Regions from separate parts of the Pauljensenia sp. UMB9872 genome, predicted to be linked through region 1. Evidence: riboswitches for the same ligand, from Rfam matches in the RefSeq annotation. Region 1 holds a riboswitch; the other holds the start of a gene.

Region 1 (4,784 bases):
TCACCGTTTGCGCAAAAGAATCACCAGGAACGGTGGGTGATTCTCCATAGGAGGCATCCAAAATCGCCATCGTCTTACGCGCAGAGACTCGCGCACTGACGAACGTTTCAACCGCGCGTAACACGCGACGCATGGGAGCGCCAAGGTAAGTCATGTAGCCGTAGAACGCGACCAAACCTCCGACGGTCAGCGAACTGGAAGCAACCAGTCGCGTGCCAAAAACAATGATGATTCCAGTTAAGGACAGAGGTGCAGCCTCGGAAACAACGGCGAGCACCACAACGCCGACCAGCATGGCTCCTCAGAGGTTGGCGCCCATGCCACGCAGATAGCCGCGCATACCACCGCGCAGATCCACTTTTTCGCCACTCGAATTCTTCGTTGGCCACGGCCAACGCTCGGCATCGGCGTCAGACCATCGGCATTTTTCGCGCCTTGCCACCTTTCCTTCGCACACGGCAGTGTACGCAGATGAGATTCCCCTGCCGGAATGTTCCAGCAGGGGATAATCAGTGGACGATGTCGCCGTTTCCGACAACCTCGCCGAGATGTAGGTCAGTGTGCGAAGTGGCGTGTGCCCGTCATGTACATCGTGATACCAGCAGCCTTCGCAGCTTCGATGGATTCTTCGTCGCGGACGGATCCGCCAGGCTGGACGACAGCCTTCACGCCGGCATCAATCAGGACCTGCAGGCCATCAGCGAAGGGGAAGAACGCATCGGATGCGGCAACCGCGCCGATGGAACGCTGCTCAGTTTCGGCGCCAAGAATATCTTCTGCGCGTGCACCGCCAGCGGACTGAATGTCTGTGCCCGCATCCTTGGCCGCGTCACCGGTAGAGCGACCTCCCAGCGTGTTTGCGCGTTCGACTGCAAGCTTGCAGGAATCAACGCGGTTGACCTGTCCCATGCCGACGCCGACCGAAGCCTCGTCCTTAACCAACAGGATCGCATTGGAGCGGACGGCGCGAACCGTGCGCCATGCGAACTCAAGGTCAGCCAGGGTTGCAGCATCCGCGGCTTCACCTGCGGCGAGCGTCCAGTTTGCCGGATCGTCCCCGGTAGCATCGACGTCATCGCAGTCCTGAACCAGCAGGCCACCGGAAATCTGCTTGAACTCTCGGGCGCCGACTGCCAGCGGCGCAACTTCCAAGACACGCAGGTTCTTCTTCGCAGACAGGACCTCGAGCGCGCCCTCGTCATATCCGGGGGCCAGTACGACCTCGGTGAAGATCGGAACGATCTGCTTAGCCAGTTCAACGGTGACCGGACGGTTCACGGCGATCACGCCACCGAATGCGGAGACAGGGTCGCACGCGTGTGCCTTGCGATGCGCCTCGGCAACGTCGTCGGCAACGGCGATACCGCAGGGGTTCGCGTGCTTGATGATGGCTACGCAGGGGCGCTCGTGATCGTAGGCAGCGCGCAGGGCAGCGTCACCGTCGGTGTAGTTGTTGTAGCTCATTGCCTTGCCATGCAGCTGGCGAGCATTGGCGATGCCGGGAAGAAGCTCGTTTTCGTCGAGGTCTTCTTCGTCGGCAATCTCGCGGTACACGGCAGCGTTCTGATGCGGATTCTCGCCGTAACGCAGGGAGTCAACGCGTTCGAAAGCCTCGGCGACGACCGCCGGCATTTCGCCTTCTTCGTCGTCAGCTTCGACGATTTCTTCGGCTTCCTCGTCGATGGCAAAACCGAGGGACTCAAGGAACACAGCATCGGAAGCGTCGAGGTGGGTTTCGCAGGCCTCGTCCAATTCGTCGCGGACATCGTCCAGATCGAGCTGATCGGCGAACCAGCCGGAGATGGCCAGATCGTAGGTTGCGGTATGCGCGAAGGCGCGTGCTGCCAGTTCGCGACGCTGTTCCAGCGTGAAACCTTCAGCCTGGGCGGCTTCAATAACCGCAGCGTAGGAATCGGGCGAGGTCACGACTGCAACCGACGGATGGTTCTTCGCCGCTGCACGCACCATGGACGGGCCACCGATATCAATCTGCTCGACGCATTCGTCGAAGCTGCCACCGCCGGCAACCGTCTGAGTGAACGGGTAGAGGTTGCAAATAACCAGGTCAAATGCCTTCACACCGAGTTCGTCGATCTGCTCGCGGTGGTCAGCCTTGCGCTGATCAGCAAGAATGCCCGCGTGGATCATCGGGTGCAGAGTCTTCACACGACCTTCGAGGACCTCGGGGAAACCGGTGACATCGTCAACGGGGGTAACCGGGACACCAGCTTCTGCGATCTTCGCAGCGGTCGAACCAGTGGAAACAATTTCAACGCCAGCGCCAGCAAGTGCGGTGGCAAGCTCAATCAGACCGGTCTTGTCATAGACGGAAATAAGAGCGCGGGTAATGGGGCGGACGTCAATAGCTTCGAGATTGTCCAGGCGAACGGACATGGGTTCCTCCAGTAATGGTTGATCATGCCCGGCGCCCAGGCGGGCGACGCCTCACGGGTACTTCGGGTTGCTCCCCGGTGGTGATCCACCCTCGCCAGTTGCAACCTACGGCGATCGTATCCCGTAGTGCGTGTGCGTTCCAAGCAGGTCCAGTGAGGGATTCGCCCCACATTCGCCTTCCGCGTGCCAGTTATCGACGAGGCCGGCCGCGCTTGTTCAAGGTTCCGTCAAAGCTCAGCGTCCCAGTCTTCGCGCGTTTCAAAGTCAGAAACCTAGCAAACAAAGTGCGCGAGGCCTCATTCCTTCGCCAGTCGATCGCTGAACACTCCCTGTCTGCACCCACCAGAACCACCGCGGCGCCGAACGCGGGACTTCGCGTGCTTGAACAAGCGCGCGTATGTTGGAGCCTTCGCCGGATACCAGAACAGCTAACCGTGCTTGTTCGAGCGGAGCGCGCACTCAAGCGGAGCGTGCACAGATCAATGAGTCGAGTCGGTGTTCATTCGTCCTCTTCCAACCGCGCTTGTTCACCAGAGTGGAAGTCATTCAAGTCCAGACGTTCTGTTTCCGCTTCCTCTTTCAACCGCGCTTGTTCACCGGTCGAGAGCGAAGAGAGGTCAAGACGCTCAGTTGCAAGCGCATCTTCAGAGCGCGCTTGTTCAGCTTCCTGCTGAGCCGGAGACTTCACCGTCGGCTCAACAACTTGGGGAGTCGGTGTCCATGGAACAAGTTCAGGTTCCGACCGGGATTCTTCGGAAGTGTCATCGGCGCGCTTGTTCAGCAAAACCTCGGGTTCTTCCTCGGTCGATTCAGTATCAATTTCATCGGGTTCCGGAGTCTCTTCTGCTTCAACAAGCGCGGTCGAAGGGGGAACGTCTAAAGCCGAAACATCGGAGGGAGATTCTTCAACAAGCGCGGTCGGAGGCGGAGCCGTTTGCCCAGCGTCAAGAAGCGAAAGCTCCCATTGATCGCGCATCCACTTCAACGAGCGCGGGTGAACGATCACCCAACCAAATACGAACGCCAAACCAACTTCGCTGAGCAAAGCCGCAGTAGTCGGACCGACATGCGGTCCTAGGAATGTCATGCGCGCCGCCCCCAGCTGAAGGGTTGACATGGCCATCCAAATCCAGAAGCCAACACCGATCACGACAAATGCGACTGCGGAAAGAACAAACTGTTCACGAAGCGATGCTTGCTGACGCTTCCTTCCGCGCCAGATACCGATGCCAAGACCGATCGCAATCGGAACGAGGATCGTCCAATAGCTTGGAGTGATGTTGGGCATCGCGCCCAAGACAGGGATACCTGGGATCGGCAAAGTTGGGGCTGACGTGGGCGAATGAAGCGCATCGACTCCGACCCAGAATCCGGGTCCAGCAAACCAAGCCAACGTCCACGCCAAGATTGTTGGGGCGAAAAACAACTGACCACATCCAACAAGCGCGTCCTCGATTGGAGATGTCGTGAGCAGGAGCCGGTGGATCCCCGCGATTTGCGAGGTATGAGTAAGAAGAGCAATCAGAGTAAGAACCACCGCCGATCCGACGATGACTGCGATTGCGATTGCGGCCTCGCGAATTCCTAAACGAATGAGGCGCGGGACTCCCCACCGGCGAAGTGGATGGTCACCACAAGAAAAAAACGCCCACGCCGACGCGAGAAGCGATACGAATAGGGCACCCGGCATTGCTTCCCACCAGCGCACATACGAGGCACCCGAACCGATCAGGAAAGCGGTCATCAAAGTGAAAGCAGGGACGGCGAACCAGTTCGACGATGGCGAGAAATCTTCGCCTCCGCGCAAGAAGAGTCGGAGCAAAGCAACGAGGCCGATCGACACAAGAGTGGGGATGGCGTAATAAGTGACGGTTTCTGTATGAACTGACGCGCCGAAGAGGACTCCGAAGACATCCGAACCGGACGCGAACACCGTGTCCCAGCCGATTTTTGACACCCAGGGGTTCGACGCGACCGTCAGGAAGGAGCCCATGACGACAAGAACGCAGGTAGCCCAACCGACGAATGCTGCTTGAACGCCCGAAAGCATGGCGCGCGCCCAACCGTCAGGCATGCTCACGCGAATAGTTTTCCGCGTCGGAGCGTACGTCGTTGTGGTGACGCGTGGTGAAGTCTCAGGCGTAACGTTCATAGCGTTATCCATCATGACGCACCAGTGGCCGGTAGGGCTTTCGCACCACCGGCCACCGTCAGATTGAGACCTACCTCAGTGTGGAAGGGAGATCAGAGCGTTTTCAGAGTTTGCGTTCTGTTCACTCCGTTTTCAGAGATTGCGTTCTGCTCACTCCGCTTTCAGAGATTGCGTTCTGCTCACTTCCGGCCTCTTCAGTTTTCCCTGCCAAAAGCGACATAGAGCGCAACTACTGTGA
Region 2 (4,784 bases), on a different contig from region 1:
ACGATGAGGTGTCACGGGTGAACAGGTGGTTCGGCAAGGGGGCAAGAATGAAGTCATCCAAGTCCATTCCGGAGATCCAGGCCGACTTCGGTTCATCGATCTGTTCTAAAAGCTCACGCTTCGTCATACCGGCAATCAAGATCTCGGCAAGGCGAGACGAATCCAGTCCGGCTGCAAAAGCGCGGAGTGAATCCAAGGCTGCAGGACCAACCGTTTTATCGGTGAAAACGAGTTCTAGGGCCTCATCACGACCGCCGGGAACTTCGAGGGCTTCGGTCAAAAGAGTCGAAAAATCAAGAACCTCGATGCCACGATGACGCATCTTTGAGGTCATCACATCGTGTTCTTCTTGGGCGCGCTCCAACCAGATCACGTCATCGAAGAGGAGTTCTTCCATGTTCGTTGGCGTAATACGCGACATTTCGTTACCGGGACGGTGAACGAGGACTGTCTTCAGTGCGCCAACTTCAGATGTGACTGACGGATTCAGTGAACTCAATATTTTCAACTCCAACATATGTGACACTGGGGTGGAGCCTCAACGCCAGGCTCCACCCCAGCACCAAAAACAGTTACGCGAGGCGCTCTGCTGCCTCGACAACGTTCGTCACCAGGAGCGCGCGGGTCATGGGACCTACGCCCTTCGGGTTCGGGGACAGCCACGATGCGACTTCGTCAACACCGTCTGCAACGTCGCCGTGCAGGCGAGCCTTGCCGTCTTCCCCTTCAACGCGGGATACACCAACATCGAGCACAACTGCGCCCGGCTTCACCATGTCTTTGGTGATCAGTCCAGCACTACCCGCCGCGGCCACGACAACGTCCGCCTGACGCACGTGAGCAACAAGGTCCTTCGTACCGGTGTGGCAGACGGTGACGGTTGCATTGATTTCCTTGCGGATCAGTAGCAAACCAATTGAACGGCCAACAGTGACACCGCGACCAACAACGCACACATCCTTGCCACGAAGGTCAATGCCGTGTCGTTCCATCAGTTCGATGACGGCGCGAGGCGTGCATGGAAGCGGAGTATCGATCGGCCCAGAGCCACGAAGAACCAAGCGACCAAGGTTCATCGGGTGCAGGCCATCTGCGTCCTTGGCAGGATCGATGCGTTCTAGGATCGCGTTCTGGTCGATACCCTTCGGCAGTGGCAACTGAACGATGTAGCCCGTGCATGCCGGGTCAGCATTCAACTGGTCAATCGCCGCTTCAATTTCAGCCTGCGAAGCCGACTCCGGCAGGTCAACGCGGATGGATTCGATACCCACTTCAGCGCAGTCGCGATGTTTACCCGCAACGTAGGACACCGAACCGGGATCTTCCCCGACGAGGATCGTGCCAAGGCCGGGCACAACGCCACGAGCACGGAGATTCTTCACACGCTGGGCAAGTTCTGCCTTGATTGTGGCAGCTGTACCCGCACCGTCGAGGACCTGAGCGGGTCCTTCCCAGCCGGTCCTCATTCGCCAAGTCCAACGTAGAGCGGACGAGCGTCGGTCAGAGCCTTCACGCGCGCGCGCAGGCCGTCAACGTCAACCGATGCGCCAGATGCCCCCTGAACCAGCGTGGTACCGATGATGTCGGCGACCTCAGCGAAGTCCTTGGCGTCGAAGCCACGGGTTGCTAGAGCCGGCGTGCCGATACGCAGACCGGAGGTGCGCATCGGGGGACGCGGATCGAAGGGAACTGCGTTGCGGTTGACGGTAATGCCGACCTCGTGCAGAAGATCTTCTGCGTCGCGGCCGTCCAGCTTCGATTCGACGAGGTCAACGAGGACTAAGTGAACGTCGGTACCACCGGTGACCAGCTTGATGCCGGCCGCTTTCGCATCGTCAGCATTGAGACGATCAGCCAGTAGCTGAGCACCTTCGAGGGTGCGACGCTGGCGATCCTTGAATTCTTCGGTCTGCGCGACCTTCATGGCGATTGCCTTTGCGGCGATCGCGTGCATGAGCGGACCGCCCTGCTGGCCGGGGAAGACTGCGGAGTTAATCTTCTTGCCCCACTGCTCGCCACGTGATGACAGAATCATGCCCGAACGGGGGCCACCGATCGTCTTGTGGACGGTAGTGGTGACAATGTCAGCGTGCGGGAGTGGACTGGGGTGCAGGTCTGCTGCGACAAGGCCGGCGAAGTGTGCCATATCAACCCAGAGTGCTGCGCCGACCTCGTCAGCGATCTCGCGGAATGCCGCGAAGTCCAGATGACGCGGGTAGGCGGACCAGCCGGCGATGATGACCTTGGGGCGCTCACGCAGAGCAGCTTCGCGCACCTGCTCAGCCTCAATACGCATGGTCTCACGGTCGACCTCGTAGGCCACCGCGTTGTAGTTCTTGCCGGAGAAGTTGATCTTCATGCCGTGGGTCAGGTGACCGCCGTGAGCGAGGGACAGGCCAAGAATCGTGTCGCCCACGTTTGCCATCGCCATCAGGGCTGCGGCGTTTGCCTGTGCGCCGGCGTGTGGCTGAACGTTGACGAAGTCGGCGCCCTTGAAGACCTGTTTTGCACGCTCAATCGCAAGGTTTTCTGCGACGTCAACGGCTTCACAGCCACCGTAGTAGCGACGACCCGGGTAGCCTTCCGCGTACTTGTTCGTCAGCACGGATCCCTGCGCTTCTAGGACTGCGCGTGGGACGAAGTTCTCCGACGCAATCATTTCGAGGGTCGTCCGCTGACGTGCCAGTTCAGCGTCGAGCACAGCCTGAATCTCGGGATCCAGCTGGGCAAGAGTCATGTCATTAAGGGAATCCATTGGGTTCTCCTGCTCCTTGAACTGCCGATTTCTCGGTCGGCGCCTTAGCCCAGGCGGGCGGCTACGGTGCCTGTTCATCGCTCCCCGGTGGTTTCCCACCTGTTCGCCAGTCACGACTGCTCCACCCTATCGCGAAGCGACCAGGTCGCGCACTGCCTTCCCACGTACGAGGCCGCCTCCATCTAGGCACTCCCCGCCTACTATGGGGCGGATAGGACGAAAGCCGAAACCGGCGCTCAGGCTCACCAGCGAGAAGTGGTCTCGGCCTCGTGAATCAATTTCTCAGCAGTGGTTGTGTCACGCATCCGCCTGGGGAATAGACGAAAACTAGCGGGAGAACACCACGGTTCGCGTGCCGTCCATAAGGACGCGACGTTCGGCGTGCCAGCGGACTGCCTGAGCCAAAACGCGACGTTCCACGTCCTGGCCAAGCGCCACCATGTCCGGCGTGGAGTCGGCGTGCGTTACGCGCGTGACGTCCTGCTCGATGATCGGGCCCTCGTCCAGGTCGGCGGTCACGTAGTGCGCGGTGGCACCGATGAGCTTCACGCCACGATCATGCGCCTGCGCGTACGGGCGAGCGCCCTTGAAAGAGGGTAGGAACGAGTGGTGAATATTGATGACGCGCCCCCGCATTTCTTCGCAGATTTTCTCAGACAGAATCTGCATGTAGCGTGCCAGAACGACCAGCTCCACCTTTTCCGAGCGGATCAGGTTGAGCAACTCGCGCTCAGCGTCAGCCTTCGTTTCCTTCGTCACCGGAATGTTCAGGAAGGGAACGCCGTAGAACTGGGCAACGGGAGCAAGATCCGGGTGGTTACCCACGACCGCGACAACCTCGATCGGCAGGCCCTGGCTACGCTGACGGTAGAGCAAGTCAGTCAGGCAGTGGCCCTCGCGCGACACCATGATGACCGTACGCAGGCGACGACCGAGGGCATCAATATGCCAGGTCGCATCAAAAGTCTTCGCAACCTTCGCCAGACCTTCTTCGACGGGACCTCGACCGACCGGCGAATCAACCTCAATACGCATGAAAAACAGGCCAGAATCCGGATCCCCGAACTGCTGGGACTGAATAATATTGCCATTCACACTGCCAATCACACCCGTCACCGCGTGGACAATACCCGGCTGATCCGGGCAGGACAGTGTGATGACAAGCTTCGTGTTTTCTACGGTCGATTCACTCATGGGTACAGATTAGCGGGTTTACTCATCGCCCAGTATCCACGGCCACAATGCCTTCCGTCAGCCTGGAGAATCCAGCTCCTCGGCACGGTCGAGAATCGCTTGAGCAACGTCTTCACAAACAATCAACGAATGAGCAATGCCACTACGAAGCGACACCAGCAACGACAATGCGCAGACCCATGTGATGGCCTCCTTGCTCAACAAAACGCTCGTTCTTTTCAGAGCGTTTCTTCGGGTGTGCAAGTAATATTTCGCATTTCACGAAGGCCGCGGGCGAAATGCACGCAAGGGCGATGCCCACCGGGATGCGCAATTGTTGAGCGCGATACTCGGTGCGCATTTGCGGGTTTTTCACGAATTGCACCCACGACAGCTGAGCTTGGGGCTGTGAGTGCATTGACGCTGGTCACAAGCTTGTTTCATTCATTCTTGTAGATAGACGCGTAGTAGCGAATCAGGGGGGCACACGGTCAGAGAAAATAAAAGTGGCCACGGGCTTAGCCCGTGGCCACTTCCATCCCTGTCAATCAGACAGGATCAGCGTTTCAACGAATCGCGTTGACGCTCAGTTCACTTAATGAAACCGAGAGCCTTCACTGCGTCGTACTCTTCCTGCAGAGCCTTGATGTTGTGATCGATACCTGCGCGAGTTGCCTCGGAGATCTCCAGACCGTCGACGATCTGCCACTCGCCACCGTCAGAGGTGACCGGGAAGCCGAAGCAGAGACCTGCCGGGACATCGTAGTGGGTGCCGTCGGACATGACGCCTGCAGTGACCCATTCACCCTCGGGGGTGCCGTGGATCCAAGAGTACATGTGATCGATTGCTGCGTTC

Evidence for each region. A riboswitch is a leader RNA that binds a small molecule or an ion and turns the genes downstream of it on or off. The one in region 1 is predicted to bind ZMP and ZTP.
Region 2: another riboswitch for ZMP and ZTP. It lies ahead of glyA (serine hydroxymethyltransferase); the one in region 1 lies ahead of purH (bifunctional phosphoribosylaminoimidazolecarboxamide formyltransferase/IMP cyclohydrolase).

Annotation. Positions count from the first base shown of each region.
Region 1 is NZ_JASOER010000012.1:47,473-52,256, forward strand. It holds gene QP109_RS06065 (hypothetical protein) at 1-295, opposite strand, end outside; gene QP109_RS06070 (hypothetical protein) at 302-442, opposite strand; gene purH (bifunctional phosphoribosylaminoimidazolecarboxamide formyltransferase/IMP cyclohydrolase) at 556-2,394, opposite strand; ZMP/ZTP riboswitch at 2,421-2,506, opposite strand; gene QP109_RS06080 (cell division protein PerM) at 2,894-4,468, opposite strand; gene sucD (succinate--CoA ligase subunit alpha) at 4,776-4,784, opposite strand, start outside.
Region 2 is NZ_JASOER010000005.1:37,739-42,522, forward strand. It holds gene QP109_RS03050 (arginine deiminase) at 1-490, opposite strand, end outside; gene QP109_RS03055 (bifunctional methylenetetrahydrofolate dehydrogenase/methenyltetrahydrofolate cyclohydrolase) at 573-1,466, opposite strand; gene glyA (serine hydroxymethyltransferase) at 1,463-2,755, opposite strand; ZMP/ZTP riboswitch at 2,796-2,879, opposite strand; gene purU (formyltetrahydrofolate deformylase) at 3,083-3,949, opposite strand; gene QP109_RS03070 (hypothetical protein) at 4,092-4,289, opposite strand; gene QP109_RS03075 (malate dehydrogenase) at 4,520-4,784, opposite strand, start outside.